Regions from separate parts of the Comamonas sp. C11 genome, predicted to be linked through region 2. Evidence: predicted binding sites of a transcription regulator. Region 2 holds the regulator's gene; the other holds the start of a gene.
The links. The regulator sigma-54, encoded in region 2, starts transcription at its own class of promoters, with help from an activator protein. The targets are predictions, from matches to a motif close to TGGCANGNAANCTGCTTT.
Positions count from the first base shown of each region.

Region 1: a site for sigma-54 is predicted at 5,560-5,577, ahead of NOX35_RS17385 (phenol hydroxylase subunit). Genes of this name have one in related genera too.

Region 1 is NZ_CP101743.1:3,793,847-3,801,086, forward strand. It holds gene NOX35_RS17350 (catechol 2,3-dioxygenase) at 1-469, opposite strand, end outside; gene NOX35_RS17355 (2Fe-2S iron-sulfur cluster binding domain-containing protein) at 480-845, opposite strand; gene NOX35_RS17360 (NADH:ubiquinone reductase (Na(+)-transporting) subunit F) at 853-1,926, opposite strand; gene NOX35_RS17365 (phenol hydroxylase subunit P4) at 1,986-2,342, opposite strand; gene NOX35_RS17370 (aromatic/alkene/methane monooxygenase hydroxylase/oxygenase subunit alpha) at 2,339-3,949, opposite strand; gene NOX35_RS17375 (MmoB/DmpM family protein) at 3,997-4,290, opposite strand; gene NOX35_RS17380 (phenol hydroxylase) at 4,302-5,294, opposite strand; gene NOX35_RS17385 (phenol hydroxylase subunit) at 5,336-5,527, opposite strand; partial or broken gene NOX35_RS17390 (sigma 54-interacting transcriptional regulator) at 5,833-7,240, shown strand, end outside.
Region 2 is NZ_CP101743.1:5,468,221-5,475,460, reverse strand. It holds gene argS (arginine--tRNA ligase) at 1-443, shown strand, start outside; gene NOX35_RS25285 (SPOR domain-containing protein) at 545-1,249, shown strand; gene NOX35_RS25280 (thiol:disulfide interchange protein DsbA/DsbL) at 1,405-2,055, shown strand; gene lptA (lipopolysaccharide transport periplasmic protein LptA) at 2,186-2,842, shown strand; gene lptB (LPS export ABC transporter ATP-binding protein) at 2,839-3,621, shown strand; gene NOX35_RS25265 (RNA polymerase factor sigma-54) at 3,767-5,368, shown strand; gene NOX35_RS25260 (aspartyl/asparaginyl beta-hydroxylase domain-containing protein) at 5,559-6,479, opposite strand; gene NOX35_RS25255 (DUF711 family protein) at 6,613-7,240, opposite strand, start outside.

The DNA of each region.
Region 1 (7,240 bases), 1.7 Mb from region 2:
TCTCGCACATCAGCAGACAGTGATCTATCCAGTGCGCGCCTGCGCCCTTGAGGCCATCGGGCCAAGGGTCGGGGTTCAGAGAGCCCACATCCGTGCCCACGCACTCCTTCTTTGCGTACAGGCGCATCTCATGGCCGCTGGGCAGATTGAACTGCAACATGCGGCCCACCGTGGGCTGGCTGCCTTCGGGCAGCATGGTGGTCTTCACACCCCAGGCCTCGATGCGTGCCTGCAGGCTGTCGAGGTCGGCATCGTTTTGCACCTTGTAGGCCACATGGTTGAGGCCGGCGCGATCACTTTGCGTAAGGATGAGGGAATACTTGTCCCACTCGTCCCAACATTTGAGGTAGACATTGCCCGCTGCATCGCGCAGCGTGACCTTCATTCCCAGCACGTTTTCGTAGTGCTTGAGCGCAGCATCCATGTCCATCACGCGCAAGTTGGCGTGGCCGATTCGCATTACACCCATGTTTGTCTCCTTAGTTGCTTGTTGGTGTGTCGTGGGTTGTGGGCGCCGTGGAGGCCGCCCGCAGAAAAAATGGTTTGTGCAGGCGCTGTGCCACCGCAATGCGTACGGCCTCCAGCGGGGCTACACGACAGGCCAGGGTGTAGCCCTGATCGCGTTCGAGATCGCTCACATGGGCACAGCTCACGGGGCCCAGATGGCGTACCGCACCTTCGAGCACCTGCACCTTGCAGACGCCGCAGCCACCGTTGACGCAGCCCACCGGAATGCCTTTGCGCCCCAGGCGCAACATGCCACTCAGCAGGCTTTCGTGGGTGCCGCAGGCATAGGTATCGCCGGTTTGCTCCACGCTGACTTGCACGTTTTGCATGGCTGTCATGGCGGCCTCAGACACGCTTGAACAAGGGGCTGCGCGCGCCTTGCGCATCGGCGGCCGAGAGGAATTTCTCGGTGTAGATATCGCGCTCAAACAGCCGGCCCTGCATCAGGGTGGAAATACAGGCCTCGACCATGGGTGGAGGCCCGCACAGATAGGCTTTGCAACCCGCAAAGCCGCCTTGGAAATGGGCTTGCGCAGCCTCATGCACAAAGCCACGCGCGCCTTGCCAATCCCCGCAGTCCTCGCCCGATATTGCGGGGATGTAGGTGAAATGCGGGTGCTGCTCGGCCAGGGCGCGAAACTCGTCGTCGTAGTACAGCTCCTCGCGCGAGCGCTGGCCGTAGACCAGTGTGATGGGCTGCTCGCAACCCTTGGCCAGCAGCTCCAAAATCATGGCGCGCGGGCTGGAAAGCCCCGAGCCCCCAGCCATGAAGACCATGGGCTGGCGTGCCGAATGGCGCACAAAAAAGCGTCCATAGGGCCCGGCCAGCTGCAGGCTGTCACCTTCGCTCAGATGCTCGTGCAGCCAGCCCGTGCCCGCACCGCCCGGCACCAGCCGCACATTGAGCTCGATCTCCTGGGCGCAGCCGTCGGCGCCAGGCGCGTTGGCGATTGAAAAAGCGCGCGAGCCGCCCTGCTCCTCGCTCAGACCGGGTATGCGCAGCTGCACATACTGGCCCGCCTGGTAGCGTATGGGCTGCTCCAGGCGCAGGTGCAGAGCCTTGATGGTGGGCGTCAGATCGACGATACGCACCACTGTGGCTGCGAAGTCGCGCACGGGGATGATTTGCGCATCGGGCTCGTCCTCGAAATCGGCCTCGATGGTGGCATCGGACTGCAGCGTGGCGCAGCAGGCCAGCGTCATGCCGTCCTCGCGTTCCATGTCCATCAACGCGAAGGGATTGGCCGCGCCGTGGTCCACGTCGCCGTCGCAAACCTGGACCTTGCAGGTGCCGCACAGGCCATGGCCGCAGGCGTGGGGAATGTAAATACCCTGGCGCAGCGCGGCGTCCAGCAGGGTCTGGCCTTCCTCCACTTCAATCGAGGCGCCCAGGGGTTCTAAGGTCAGTTGGTAGCTCATATCGTCTCGCTCTCATTCCTGCAGCGCCGGCCAGGCCAGCGCTGCAACCGCCAGGGTGGTTAGCTGTAAGAGCCTTGGATGCCGATCAGGCCCGGGGTGCGGAAGCGGATCACGTCCTTGTGCGTCAGGCCGTTGTCGGCCAGCGACTTGGACGCATCGGGCGACCAGGGCTGGCCCGACTTGAACCACTGCACCTCGCTCCAGTCGATGCGTGCAAAGTCGGGGTGGGCGCCATAGACGTCGGGCAGCACGGCCTGGGCCAGCGCACCGAAAGGCATATCGGGCGGCAGCGGCAGGGCTACGGGTGAGCAGAACATCAGGTGGTCTTCCCAGCCGATATAGAGCAGAGGCGCGGGAAAGTTCTCGCGCACATCCTTGGCGGGAAAGCGATAGGGCTTGAGTGCGGTGACGCTCATGGCTGGGCCTCCTGGCTGGGGTTGGCGGAAGCGTTAGTGGCTGCGTTGTTGGCCGAGGTTGCCGGTGGCGGGTCGCCGCGCCAGGCCGCGAAATTGCGCTGGTCCTCCGATCCCTCAAAGTCCATGTTGTCGCGGCCCACATTCATGCCGTACCAGTCCAGCACCGCAGCCAGCGGGTCAAAGCCTTCGGCCGTGGGGTCCACATCGGGCTTGAAGCAGTTGCCCTGGTAGATCTGGTGCACGGGCAGCCAGGACTGGACAAACTTCTCGGGCTCGTCGTCGAAGACATGCTTGCAGCCGTCGCTGCAGAAGTGGTACTTGCTGCCCTCGTAGTCGGACTCGCGATAGCAGATCTTGGTGGCGTCACCGGGCTCGGTGAAGCCCATAGGGATCTGGCAGGTGGTGCACAGCATGGGCAGGGTCTTGCTGTAAAAGCGCTTGCCGGCCTGCTGCTCGGCACGATAGTGCTCCAGGCGGGGACGGTAGTGCTTGTCAAAGCTGTCCGGGTATTTTTCAGACAGCCACTGCATCTCCTGCTCGCCGGGCACCCAGGTGTGAAAAGGTGCGGCCGCCGTGTAGTTGTAGAAGATGTTCCAGGCCTGGTGGCTGATGTGGTCCTTGCCTTCGCAGGCCAGCTTCCAGCCTGCGGGCTCTCGGATGCCGTAGCGCGCCAGATCGCGGAACAGAGCGCCGCCGTTTTCCTCGGCATACATCTCCCAGGCTTCCTTCCAGCTCATCACGCGCTTGGGCAGCATGTAATCCTGCATCATGGCCACCAGGGTCAGCACGCGGTAGCCGCGCCAGAACCATTTGTCGATCCAGCGCTGCACGATGGGCACGTTGCCCGGGTCCTGCTCCAGCATGAACTTGATGCATTCGATGCCCAGCGTCATATGGCGCGACTCATCGCTTTGCGCCGAGAAGCCAAAGGTCACGGTGGACAGATCGCCGTTGTGCGCCGCGCCCGACATAAAGGGAACGAACAGCAGATTGGTCAGCACATATTCGAAGGAGAAGCTCACTGCCGTGAGGAACTCGAACGGGCCTGCGCTCAGCGCATCTTCAAAAAAGGACTTGGGCACCGACAAAAACCAGACCCGGTCGAACCAGTGACTGGAGCTGTGCATGCCGTTGAAGTACTTGTTGTAGTTGGACAGCGCATGGGTCTCGGTCTGGAAGTGGCGCAGCTCGTCGATGGACTGCATCTGCGCCGCCACGCGCGCCCCCGCACCGGTGAAATGCCGGCCCGCATGGGCAAAACCGCGGTGAGCGTAATACTCCAGCGGCACAACGCCCTGGATGAACAGCTTGAGCGCGTTGAGATAGCGCGCATCGGTCACGCCCAACTGGCCGTTGTTCTGGGCAAAGGCCTCGATCACGGCGTAGAGCTTTTTCTCTTTTTCGCCCTGGTACTTCCAGTAGGCGTCCATGGTCAGGCGGAAGGGGTCTTCCCACTTGTCCCAGTCGTGGATCTTGATGCCCTCGAACTTGTCATAGGGGAAGACCTTGTCCCTGGGCTGGTAGCTGGTCTCCCAGCCCAGGCCACGTGTCATGGCGGTGTAGCGGTCCTTGAGGCCCAGCTTTTTCTTGATTACGGGTGCGTCCATGGTGTCTCCTTGGATGGCGTTGTCTGGTGGTGTTCGGTGAGCGGCTCTTACTGGTTCCAGCTCAGGGAGAATTCGTCGTCGTCCTCCTCCACATGGCCGGACAGCGTGACCAGATTGATCTGGATCTGCTGCAGCTCGTAGGGGCGACCGGTCTGCTCTTCAATGCTGGCGCGACGTATGACCAGGCGGCCGGGGGCGTCGATCTTCACGAGACCGGGCGAGTACACGGCTTGGGCGTGGGTGTTGTCGGCGAGGATGGCGTCCACCACGGGGCGCGATTCCTCGTTGTCCTGAAAGGCGATGAACACCTTGGAGACGGGGGTGCTGGCAGATGTGCTCATGGCGCTGTTCCTCAGATGTCCAGACCGGCCTTGCGGGCACGGGCATCCAGGCTTTGGCGGACTTCGCTGAGCACGGCTGCGCCACGCGCACCCAGGGCCAGTTCGGCCACGGCGGCCAGTGCCACACCGGCATGGTCGGCATAGCTCAGATACCAGCGCGACAGCTGGCTGCGGTTGTCTGCCGATTCGGCAGCAGCCACCTTGACCACGGCATCGATCCAGCGGGCGGTCTCGGTATGCCACTCGGGCATGAAGGCCGTGAGCATGGCCACGGCCGTGCCGCCCTGCACCGTGACATGCTCGTCCACAAAGTGGTTGTAGATCAGGGGGTAGAGCAGTCCGTCGAGCACCATGTTCTGGGCAACGAACAGCTCCATGGGGTCCTGCACCACCAGCAGGTCTTCCACCAGATGGCGCAGCGGCTGCCAGGTGGGGTGCCGCATCCAGTCGTTCTTGCCGGCCTCGAGCACGCCGGGCTCGTCCATGACCAGGCCCAGGCGTGTGAGGTACTGGGCCACGCCCAGATGGTCCATGGCATGCATCATGGCCGGGGCCGTGAAGGGCGTGCCGTAGCCGCGTGAGCAGATCTGGCTGTTGTTCATATTGCCGCCCCAGGCCACATGGCGCAGCGGCATCAACACCTCGCAGGCCTTGGCGCGCAGGGCATCGGACATCTTGCCGGCCAGATTGCGCGACTCCACAAACTGGTAGTTGGCTTCCACAGCCTCCTGCTGCCTGGCGCGGGTCATGGTCCAGGTGGCGTAGTAGTACTGACGTGGATCGCGCAGCGCGTTCCAGTCCGCCATGCGGATCGCCGTGCGGCCGGTGTCGAACAGCTCGAACTCTGGCTCCCACAGCGGCCGGTAATGGAAGTGGTGCGTGGGCTGCACGCCCAACGTGGCCTCCAGATAGCGCGACGCGGGCTTGTCTCCCGTGTAGGTTGCCACGCGGGCAAAGGTATGGCGCAGCGGCTGTATCTCGCGCGCCGAAAGCTCGATATTCATGGGCTTGTCTCCTGTGTTGTCGTGGGATGCGTGAGTGATGGTCAGAGCAGCCTGGCTTTCTGGACCTGGCAGAAGGCCTCAAAGTCGGCCTCTGTCATGGCCAGCTCCACCGTGAGTTCGGGCCAGCCCACGGAGAACTCGAAGTCCACAAAACCGTTGGCGCGCCTTTGCAGCACGCGCACCGAACGGCGCGTGAGATCGCAGGCGGGAAGATCGAGAGTGCTTGTTTCCATGAGGGGCTCCTGGCGGGTCTATGGCTTTTGCAATTGCACAGCCCGTGCCAGTTCATGAAAATATCGATAAATCCAGGGTTACTCCCTAAATTTGTGCGTGTTTGAGCAAGCTGGTGATCAGTAATTCCCGGGCAAACCCTAGGACAGCAGTCACAGTGCTTCAATACCTACTGCAGTGCAGCATGATCAAATGATCAAGTACCCCATGCAAAGGTTCGCAATTCATCAATTGCGCCAGCAGTTCAAGGCCGAGGATGCGGGTCAATCCCGTAGCCAGAATTCGATGCTTTATCGATAGTTTTCTCATGCCCCACACTCCCCCCGCCTTACCCTCCGATGCCGATTTGCGCAGCTAGGTCCGCTTCTCCACCGAAGACGGACTGATCTGGCTCTCGGGCCAGCGCATGTTGCTGCTGCACCTGGCCTCTCTTCACGCCCTGCGCCGCGAAATGATGAACACCATGGGGCCCGATCACACGCGGCGCCTGCTGCTGCGTGCCGGCTATGCCGCAGGTGAGCGCGATGCACTGCTGGCACGCCAGATACGACCCACGGCCAGCCTGTTCGAGATGTTTGCCGTAGGCCCCCAACTGCACCGGCTGGAGGGTGCAGTGCGCGCCACGCCGGAAATCTTTGAGGCCGATGAGCAGGCCGGCCACTTTCAATGCGTGGTGCGCTGGGAACACAGCTGGGAAGCGGAAATCCATTTGCGCGAATGGGGTCCCCAGGACCAGCCCTCGTGCTGGATGCTGCTGGGATATGCCTCGGGTTACTCCAGCGCGTTCTTCCGTCGACCGGTGTTTTTCAAGGAAATGCAGTGCTCCACCTGCGGCCACGCACACTGCCTGATAGAAGGCCGGTTTCAACATGAGTGGCCCGATGGCGAACAAATCGCACGCGACTACGACCCCGACTCCATGCTGGTACGCCTGGATGAGCTGCAGTCCCAGGTCGAGGCCTTGCGCACCGGCCTGGCCCCTTTCGACAGCCAGGGCCCGTTGCTGGGCCATTCACGCGCCTTTCAGGCCGCGCTGGAGCTGCTGTCCAAGGCTGCTCCCACCCAGGTCACGGTGTTGCTCACGGGTGAGACCGGCGTGGGCAAGGAGCGCTTTGCGCGCGCCCTACATGCCATGAGCCCGCGTGCCGACAAACCCTTTGTGGCCGTGAACTGCGCGGCTCTGCCCGCCGACCTGATAGAGAGCGAGCTGTTCGGCGCCGAAAAAGGCGCGTTCACCGGCGCCACGGCAACGCGCATAGGGCGCTTTGAACGCGCCCATGGCGGCACGCTGATGCTGGACGAGCTAGGCGAGCTGCCCCTGGCCGCCCAGGCCAAGCTGCTGCGCGTGCTGCAAAGTGGCGAGGTGGAACGCCTGGGCGGCCACCGCAGTACCCAAGTCGATGTGCGCGTGATCGCCGCAACCAATGTAGACCTGGAAAAAGCCGTGGAACAGGGGCGCTTTCGGCGCGACCTGCTCTACCGCCTCAACGTCTACCCCATACGCATCCCCGCGCTGCGCGAGCGCGTGGACGATATCGAGCTGCTGGCCATGCATTTGCTGCAGAAATACTCGGCCTTGCACGGCAAGCCGGCCCCGGGCTTCAGCGACCGGGCGCTGACCGCACTACGCGGCCACAGCTGGCCCGGCAATGTGCGCGAGCTGGAGAATCTGGTGGAACGCGGCCTCATCCTCACGCCGGCCGGCGAACCCATCG
Region 2 (7,240 bases):
GCAAGCCCGACACCGAGTACACCTTCGACGTGGATCTGGCCGTGGCCCAGAACAACGACAACCCCGTGTACTACGTGCAGTACGCCCATGCGCGGATCCAGTCCGTGCTGCGCGCCTGGCAGGAAGCCGGCGGTGCCGGCCTGGCGGCACTCAAGGATGTGGACCTGTCCGCACTGGAAGGCCCGCAGGCCCAGGCCCTGATGCTGCTGCTGGCCAAGTACCCCGAGATGCTGACCGCTGCTGCCGAAGGCAATGCACCGCACGACGTGACCTTCTATCTGCGCGATCTGGCCTCCAGCTATCACAGCTACTACGACGCCGAGCGCATTCTGGTGGACGACGAAAAGGTCAAGCTCGCACGTCTGGCCCTGGTCGCTGCCACGGCCCAGGTGTTGCACAATGGGCTGGCGGTGCTGGGTGTGAGCGCACCCGAGCGCATGTAATCCCAGTTTCCTGTCCATCGGTCGCCTTGCCGGCCTTGCCTGTCAGTGGCCGATGGGTCTGAGAATGGAATAACTGAAGCAGAAAGCGTTAAGCGACTGATATGAAGAACCAGCAACGCGGTGGAACCATCCTGGGGCTTATCTTTGGCATGGTCATCGGTCTGGCTGCGGCTCTGGCCGTGGCCATCTATGTGACCAAGGTGCCGGTGCCTTTCCTCAACAAGGGTGGAAACAACACTCAGCGCGATGCGGCCGAGGCCGAGCGCAACAAGAACTGGGATCCCAACGCACCGCTGCAGAGCCGCCAGCCTGCGCCTCCCCCGGTGACACCACCAGTTCCTCCGAGCGACGTGACGGTGTCGCCGCCCACGCCTGCGGTACAGCCTACTGCAACCGGCGGAGTCACCACGCCGCCGGCACCAGCGACGCCGGACAAGACGGCCAAGCCCGCATCGGGCGATCCGCTGGGTGATCTGGTCAAGGAACGCTCCGCCGCCGCCGACAAGGCAGACAAGGCGCGTGCAGACAAGGAAAAGGCGGCCACGCAGACTGCATCCTCTTCGGACTCTGCATTCAACTACTTTGTGCAGGCCGGTGCTTTCCGCGGCCAGAGCGAAGCGGAAGCGCAGCGTGCCAAGCTGGCCATGCTGGGCTGGGAGTCGCGCATCAGCGAGCGTGAGCAGAACGGCATCACCGTTTTCCGCGTGCGCGTGGGGCCGTTCAGCAAGCGTGACGACGCGGAGCAGCTCAAGGGCAAGCTTGATGGCGCGGGCGTGGACTCGACCCTGGTGCGTGCAGCGCGATAATCGGCCCTGCGAGGCGTTGTGCAGCCTCTCTCTGCGGATCCCTCAGGCTGCGGCCCGAGGCGTCCCAGACAGCGGGTGCGAGATTTAGGACTTTGCTGAACTTTTTGGGGCCGCTGGGCTCTGATACTGCAGACCTGATACAGGAGTTTTTTTAGATGAAACGTCGCGAATTCTCTCTGGCTGCCTCGGCAGCTGCTGCCGGTGCCCTGACTTTGGGTGCCTCCTCCAGCTGGGCCCAGGGCGCTGCGCCCAAAGAAGGCAAGGACTACATCAAGCTCGGCAAGCCCGCCAGCGTGAGCGCGCCGGCCGGCAAGGTCGAGGTGGTCGAGTTCTTCTGGTACAGCTGCCCGCATTGCAATGTCTTCGAGCCCCAGTTCGAAGCCTGGGCCAAGAGCCAGCCTGCCGATGTGGTGGTTCGCCGCGTGCCCGTGGCTTTCAATGCCTCTTTCGTGCCGCAGCAGAAGCTCTACTACGCTCTGGAGGGCATGAACCTGCTGCCCCAGCTGCACGCCAAGGTGTTCCGTACCATTCACGTGGATCGCAATCTGCTCAAGACCGATGACGCCATCTTTGACTGGGTCGGCAAGCAGGGCGTGGATCTGGCCAAGTTCAAGGAGGTCTACAACTCCTTCACCGTGGCCAATCAGGCGCGCAAGGCCGCCCAGCTGCAAAACGAGTATGACGTGGAAGGCGTGCCCGCCATGGGTGTGGCCGGCCGCTACTACACGGACGGCACCAGGGCCGGCAATATGGACAATGTGCTGCGCGTGGTCAATGCGCTGATCGCCTCCAGCCGCAAGGCCTGAGATCAGGCAGCAGACGCCAGTGACGTTTGATGCCCAGCAAGCCCGCCGCCGTGCGGGCTTTTTTGTGGGTGTTTTTTACGCAAGTTGCAAAAAGGGAATGACTACAATGGATGCAAGAAACGTGCCTTCCATGAAAAAAACACTCATACCTCTTGCGCTGGCCTGCGCCCTGGCAGCAGCGACCGGCATTGTCCATGCCGAAAAAGCCGACAGCGCCAAGCCCATGAATATCGAGGCGGATGCGTTGCGTCATGACGAGCTGCAGCAGACCAGTGTCTTTACCGGCAATGTGGTGATGACCAAGGGCTCCATCGTGCTGCGCGGCGCCCAACTCGATGTGCGGCAGGATGCCGAGGGCTATCAGTACGGGGTGATCAAGGCCGAGGCCGGCAAGCGAGCATTCTTCCGTCAGAAGCGCGATACCGTGGCCGGTCAGCCCGAGGAGTTCATCGAGGGCGAAGGCGAAGTCATCGAGTACGACGGCAAGGCCGATATCGTCAAGTTCATCCGCCGTGGCGAGATGCGCCGCTACCGTGGCGGTCAGCTCAGCGATCAGGTCACGGGCTCCATCATCGTCTACAACAACATCACGGACGTCTATACCGTCGATGGTCAGAAGACCAGCGGCGGCCTGCCGAGCTCCTCCGTGGGGCAGGGCGGTCGTGTGCGCGCCATCATGGCGCCCAAGGACGGCACGCCGGGAGCCCAGCCCAAGCCTGCAACACCTGGCACGCAGCTGCGCCAGAGCATGACGCTGGGCGGCGAGAAAGCCGACGAGAAGAAATGAGCGAGCCGACTTTCTCCAGCAGCCGCAGCGGCGAGTCCGACAGCCGCCTGGAAGCCAAGCATCTGGCCAAGTCCTACGGCAGCCGCAAGGTGGTCAAGGATGTGTCCCTGTCCGTGCAAAAAGGCGAGGTGGTCGGTCTGCTCGGCCCCAACGGCGCGGGCAAGACCACATCGTTCTACATGATCGTGGGCCTGGTGCGCAGCGACGGCGGCGAGATCTTCATCGACGGCCAGCCGGTGGGCGGCATGCCGATTCACCAACGCTCGCGTCTGGGCCTGTCCTATCTGCCCCAGGAAGCCTCCATCTTTCGCAAGCTCAGCGTGGAAGACAATGTGCGCGCCGTGCTGGAGCTGCAAAAGGACGAGCAGGGCAAGACGCTGACGCAGGGCGAGATCGAAAAGCGCCTCACCGGCTTGCTGCAGGAGCTGCGCGTCGAGCATCTGCGCCAGTCGCCGGCACTGGCTCTGTCCGGCGGTGAGCGCCGTCGCGTGGAAATTGCCCGAGCCCTGGCCACGCAACCGCGCTTCATCCTGCTTGACGAACCGTTTGCCGGCATCGACCCGATTGCGGTGATCGAGATCCAGCGCATCATCGGCTTCCTCAAGGAGCGCGGCATCGGCGTGCTGATTACCGACCACAATGTGCGCGAGACGCTGGGCATCTGCGACCACGCCTTCATCATCAGCGACGGCCATGTGCTGGCCGAAGGCACGCCCGAGGAGATCGTGGAGAACGCCGATGTGCGCCGCGTCTATCTGGGCGAACATTTCAGAATGTGATGACCCCCACGCTCCTTCACTTTGTGTGGTCGCTGCCCCCGGAAGGGACCCTGACCGGCTGCGCCGGGGTTTGCCCTGGGGAGACCCGGCTGCCAACCCATGGCACTGTGCGCGTTTGCAATGATTGTCTGGGAGCCGCGCCTCGATGAAGCCAGGTCTCTCGCTACGCGTTTCGCAGCATTTGTCGCTGACGCCGCAGCTGCAGCAATCCATTCAGCTGCTGCAGCTCTCCACTCTGGAGCTGGCGCAGGAAGTCGAGCAGATGCTGGTCGACAACCCTTTTCTGGAACGTGCTGGCGATGAGGCCGAATCTACGGGAGATGCTCCTGTAGATGTAGCTGCTAGCGCAAGTGAATACAACACTTCAGACAGTATTCATGCTGAAAATGATGCGAAGCAAACGCAAGCAGCTGCTGAAACAATAGCGGAGACGCCAAGTGCCGAGACCCCGGAAACGCTGAACTGGGAGGCCGACGGCATGGACGGCCAGGACGGGGAATGGGGCGGCGAATCCAGCAGCGAGTGGGATACGCCCTCGGCCAGCAGCTCCACACGCAACCGCGATGGCGATGACGAAACCGATGCCATCGATCTGGCGCGCGAGCACCAGAGCCTGACCGACTTTCTCCATCGTCAGGCGCTGAGCCTGCATCTGGGCGCGGCGGACATGGCGGCACTGCGCTTTCTCATCGAGTCGCTCAACGACGACGGCTATCTCGAGGATTCCCTGCAGGAGCTGGCGCAGAGCCTAGCCGGCGACGACCTGGAAGAGCGCGAGGAGCTGGAGCAGCACTTTGTCATTGCTCTGAAGCTGCTGCAAAGCCTGGAGCCCGTGGGCGTGGGCGCGCGTGATCTGGCCGAGTGCCTGCAGCTGCAGCTGCGCGACCTGATCCGCACCGCCGAGGACGAGGGCACGACCGAGGCGCATATGAACCGGCTGCTGCTGGCGCAGGCCATCTGTGCGCAGCCCATGGACCTGCTGGCGCGGCGCGATCTGCGCAAGCTCACCAGCCTGTGCGGCGCGCGCGAGGAGCAACTGCGCGAGGCCATGGCATTGATTGCCAGACTGGAGCCGCGTCCGGGGCGTCGCTTTGTCGATGTGGAACGCCATATCGTGGTGCCCGATGTCATCGTGCGTCCGGTGCGGGCCGGCGCCGGCCGGATGGACTTTTCCGTGCAGCTCAACCCCGAGGTCATGCCGCGTCTGCGCGTGCACGACATCTATGCCGGTGTGCTGCGCCGCCACAAGAACAGCGACGGCCATGCGGCGCTGCAGCAGCAGCTGCAGGAGGCGCGCTGGTTCATCAAGAACATCCAGCAGCGCTTCGACACCATCTTGCGTGTTTCCGAAGCCATCGTGGAGCGGCAGAAGAACTTCTTTGTGCATGGTGAGCTGGCCATGCGCCCGCTGGTGCTGCGCGATATCGCCGACACCCTGGGCCTGCACGAGTCCACCATCAGCCGCGTGACCACGGCCAAGTACATGGCCACGCCCCAGGGCACCTTCGAGCTCAAGTATTTCTTCGGCTCGGGCCTGGGCACGGAAACCGGCGGCAGTGCCTCCAGCACGGCCGTGCGTGCGCTGATCAAGCAGTTCGTCGATGCCGAAGATGCCAAGAAGCCGCTATCGGACGCCAAGCTGGCCGATATGCTCAAGGAGCAGGGCATCGAGTGCGCGCGCCGCACCGTCGCCAAATACCGCGAGCAGCTCAAGATACCGACGACCACGCTGCGCAAGGCGCTGTAGGGCACCGCAGAAACAAGAAAGCCGCTGATGCATCGCACAGCGGCTTTCTTGTTCTGCATTTAGGGCGGGAGCCTTGATAAGGCATTTCTCAAGTCAGGGGCAGCGAGCAAGAGCCGCCCTTGCGGCGATGCCGCCGTCCCCCTTGGGGGCGCCCGGCCAGGGGGAAGGCGCGTAGCGCCTCAGGGGGTTATCAAGAAACCAGCCACCAGATAAACCAGACCAGCACGCCGATCATCAGTCCGAACTTGAGGATCTTGTAGAAGGTCGGATTCCAGTTGCGGAAGGCGCGGCGGTACTTGCCCGCATAGAACGAGATCTTGAACAGCTTGCTGATCATGCCGCGCGGATCGCCTTCGTTGTTGGGCGAGCTGGCGGCGGCCACCACATTCTTGCCCAGCCAGTGATTGAGCCACTGGGCAAAGCCATTGGTCATGGGACGCTCCACGTCGCAGAACAGCACGATGCGGTTGCCCTCGCTGCGGTTCTCGGCCCAGTGCATAAAGGTCTCGTCGAAGATCACGCCTTCGCCTTCGCGCCAGCTATAGGGCTGGCCGTCGACCTCGATCATGCAGCGGTCGTCGTTGGGGGCCAGCACGGCCAGGTGATAGCGCAGCGAGCCTGCATAGGGGTCGCGGTGCAGATTGAGCTTGGCGCCGGGCGGCAGCTCGGCAAACATGGCAGCCTTGACGCTGGGAATCGACTTCACCAGGGCCGTGGTCTTGGGGCACAGCTCCATGGCCGAGGGGTGGGCGTCGCCGTACCATTTGAGGTAGAAGCGCTTCCAGCCGGTCTTGAAGAAGGAGTTGAAGCCTGCGTCGTCGTTGTTGGCGGCGGCCTTGATCTGCATGTTCTTTTGCAGATTGACGGCTTCCTCGCGGATTTCACGCCAGTTGGCCTGCAGCGGTGCCAGCTCGGGGAAGGTGCTGGTGGGCAGGTAGGGCGTGCGCGGTACCTTGCTGAACATCAGCATGAAGACGTTGAACGGCGCCGTGAACGTGGAGTGATCAAACAGCTGGCGCAGCACCTTGTGGCGCACCTTGCCGCGCAGATGCATGTACAGCCCGCAGCCAAAGAAAAGCAGCACCAGTGCCAGAACGATAATTTTTGCCATAAGAGCCAATTTTACCGGGGGCACCCCGGCGGCCACCATGGGGGCAGGTCAAACAGAACCGGGGTAGGGGAATATCAAAAGCAATAGCTGCCGGCGCTTGACGGCCAGGCGCAGCAGCCCGCCTGTTAGATGCTCAAGGCAGAGCCAGTACGGCGCAGTTGCACAGATCGGCACTCTCGAAGGCCGTTCTGTCGCCCGCTTTGAGCCCCGGCACGGGGAACAGGCGCACAGTCAGCGGCTTGTTGAGGCGAAAAGCCATGGTGCCCGTATCGCGCATGACGGCAGCGATCTGCTCGGCGCTGCTGTCGCCCGGCACGGGTACGGTATCGAGGCCGATGCCGCAGACGCTGCTATAGGTCAGCAGGGCGCGGATATCGAATTCGTCATTCAGACTGGCCTGGGCCAGGCCTTCGTCCTCGGTCACGGCCAGCATCAGGCCGCTGAATCCGATCTGCGTCACGCCGCTGACCGATTTGAAGACGCGGGTCAGCAGGGCCGAGGCTTCCACCGTGCCGCTGGCGCCGAAACAGGGCACGCCCAGCAGTTGGTAGACATCGACCATGGAGGCGCAGGACTTGGACGGCGCAGCCGAGGTGTCCATGCCCGCGATATGCCAGCCCTCGGCCAGCGTCACGCCGTCGGCACAGCGCTGGATGGCAGTGGCATGCTCGTTCAGGGTCTGGCTCAGGCGCTCGAATGCGAGCCTGAACCACGCCGCGTGATCGAGCTGCAGGCGCTGCTGCTGCAGCTGCTGCAGTTCA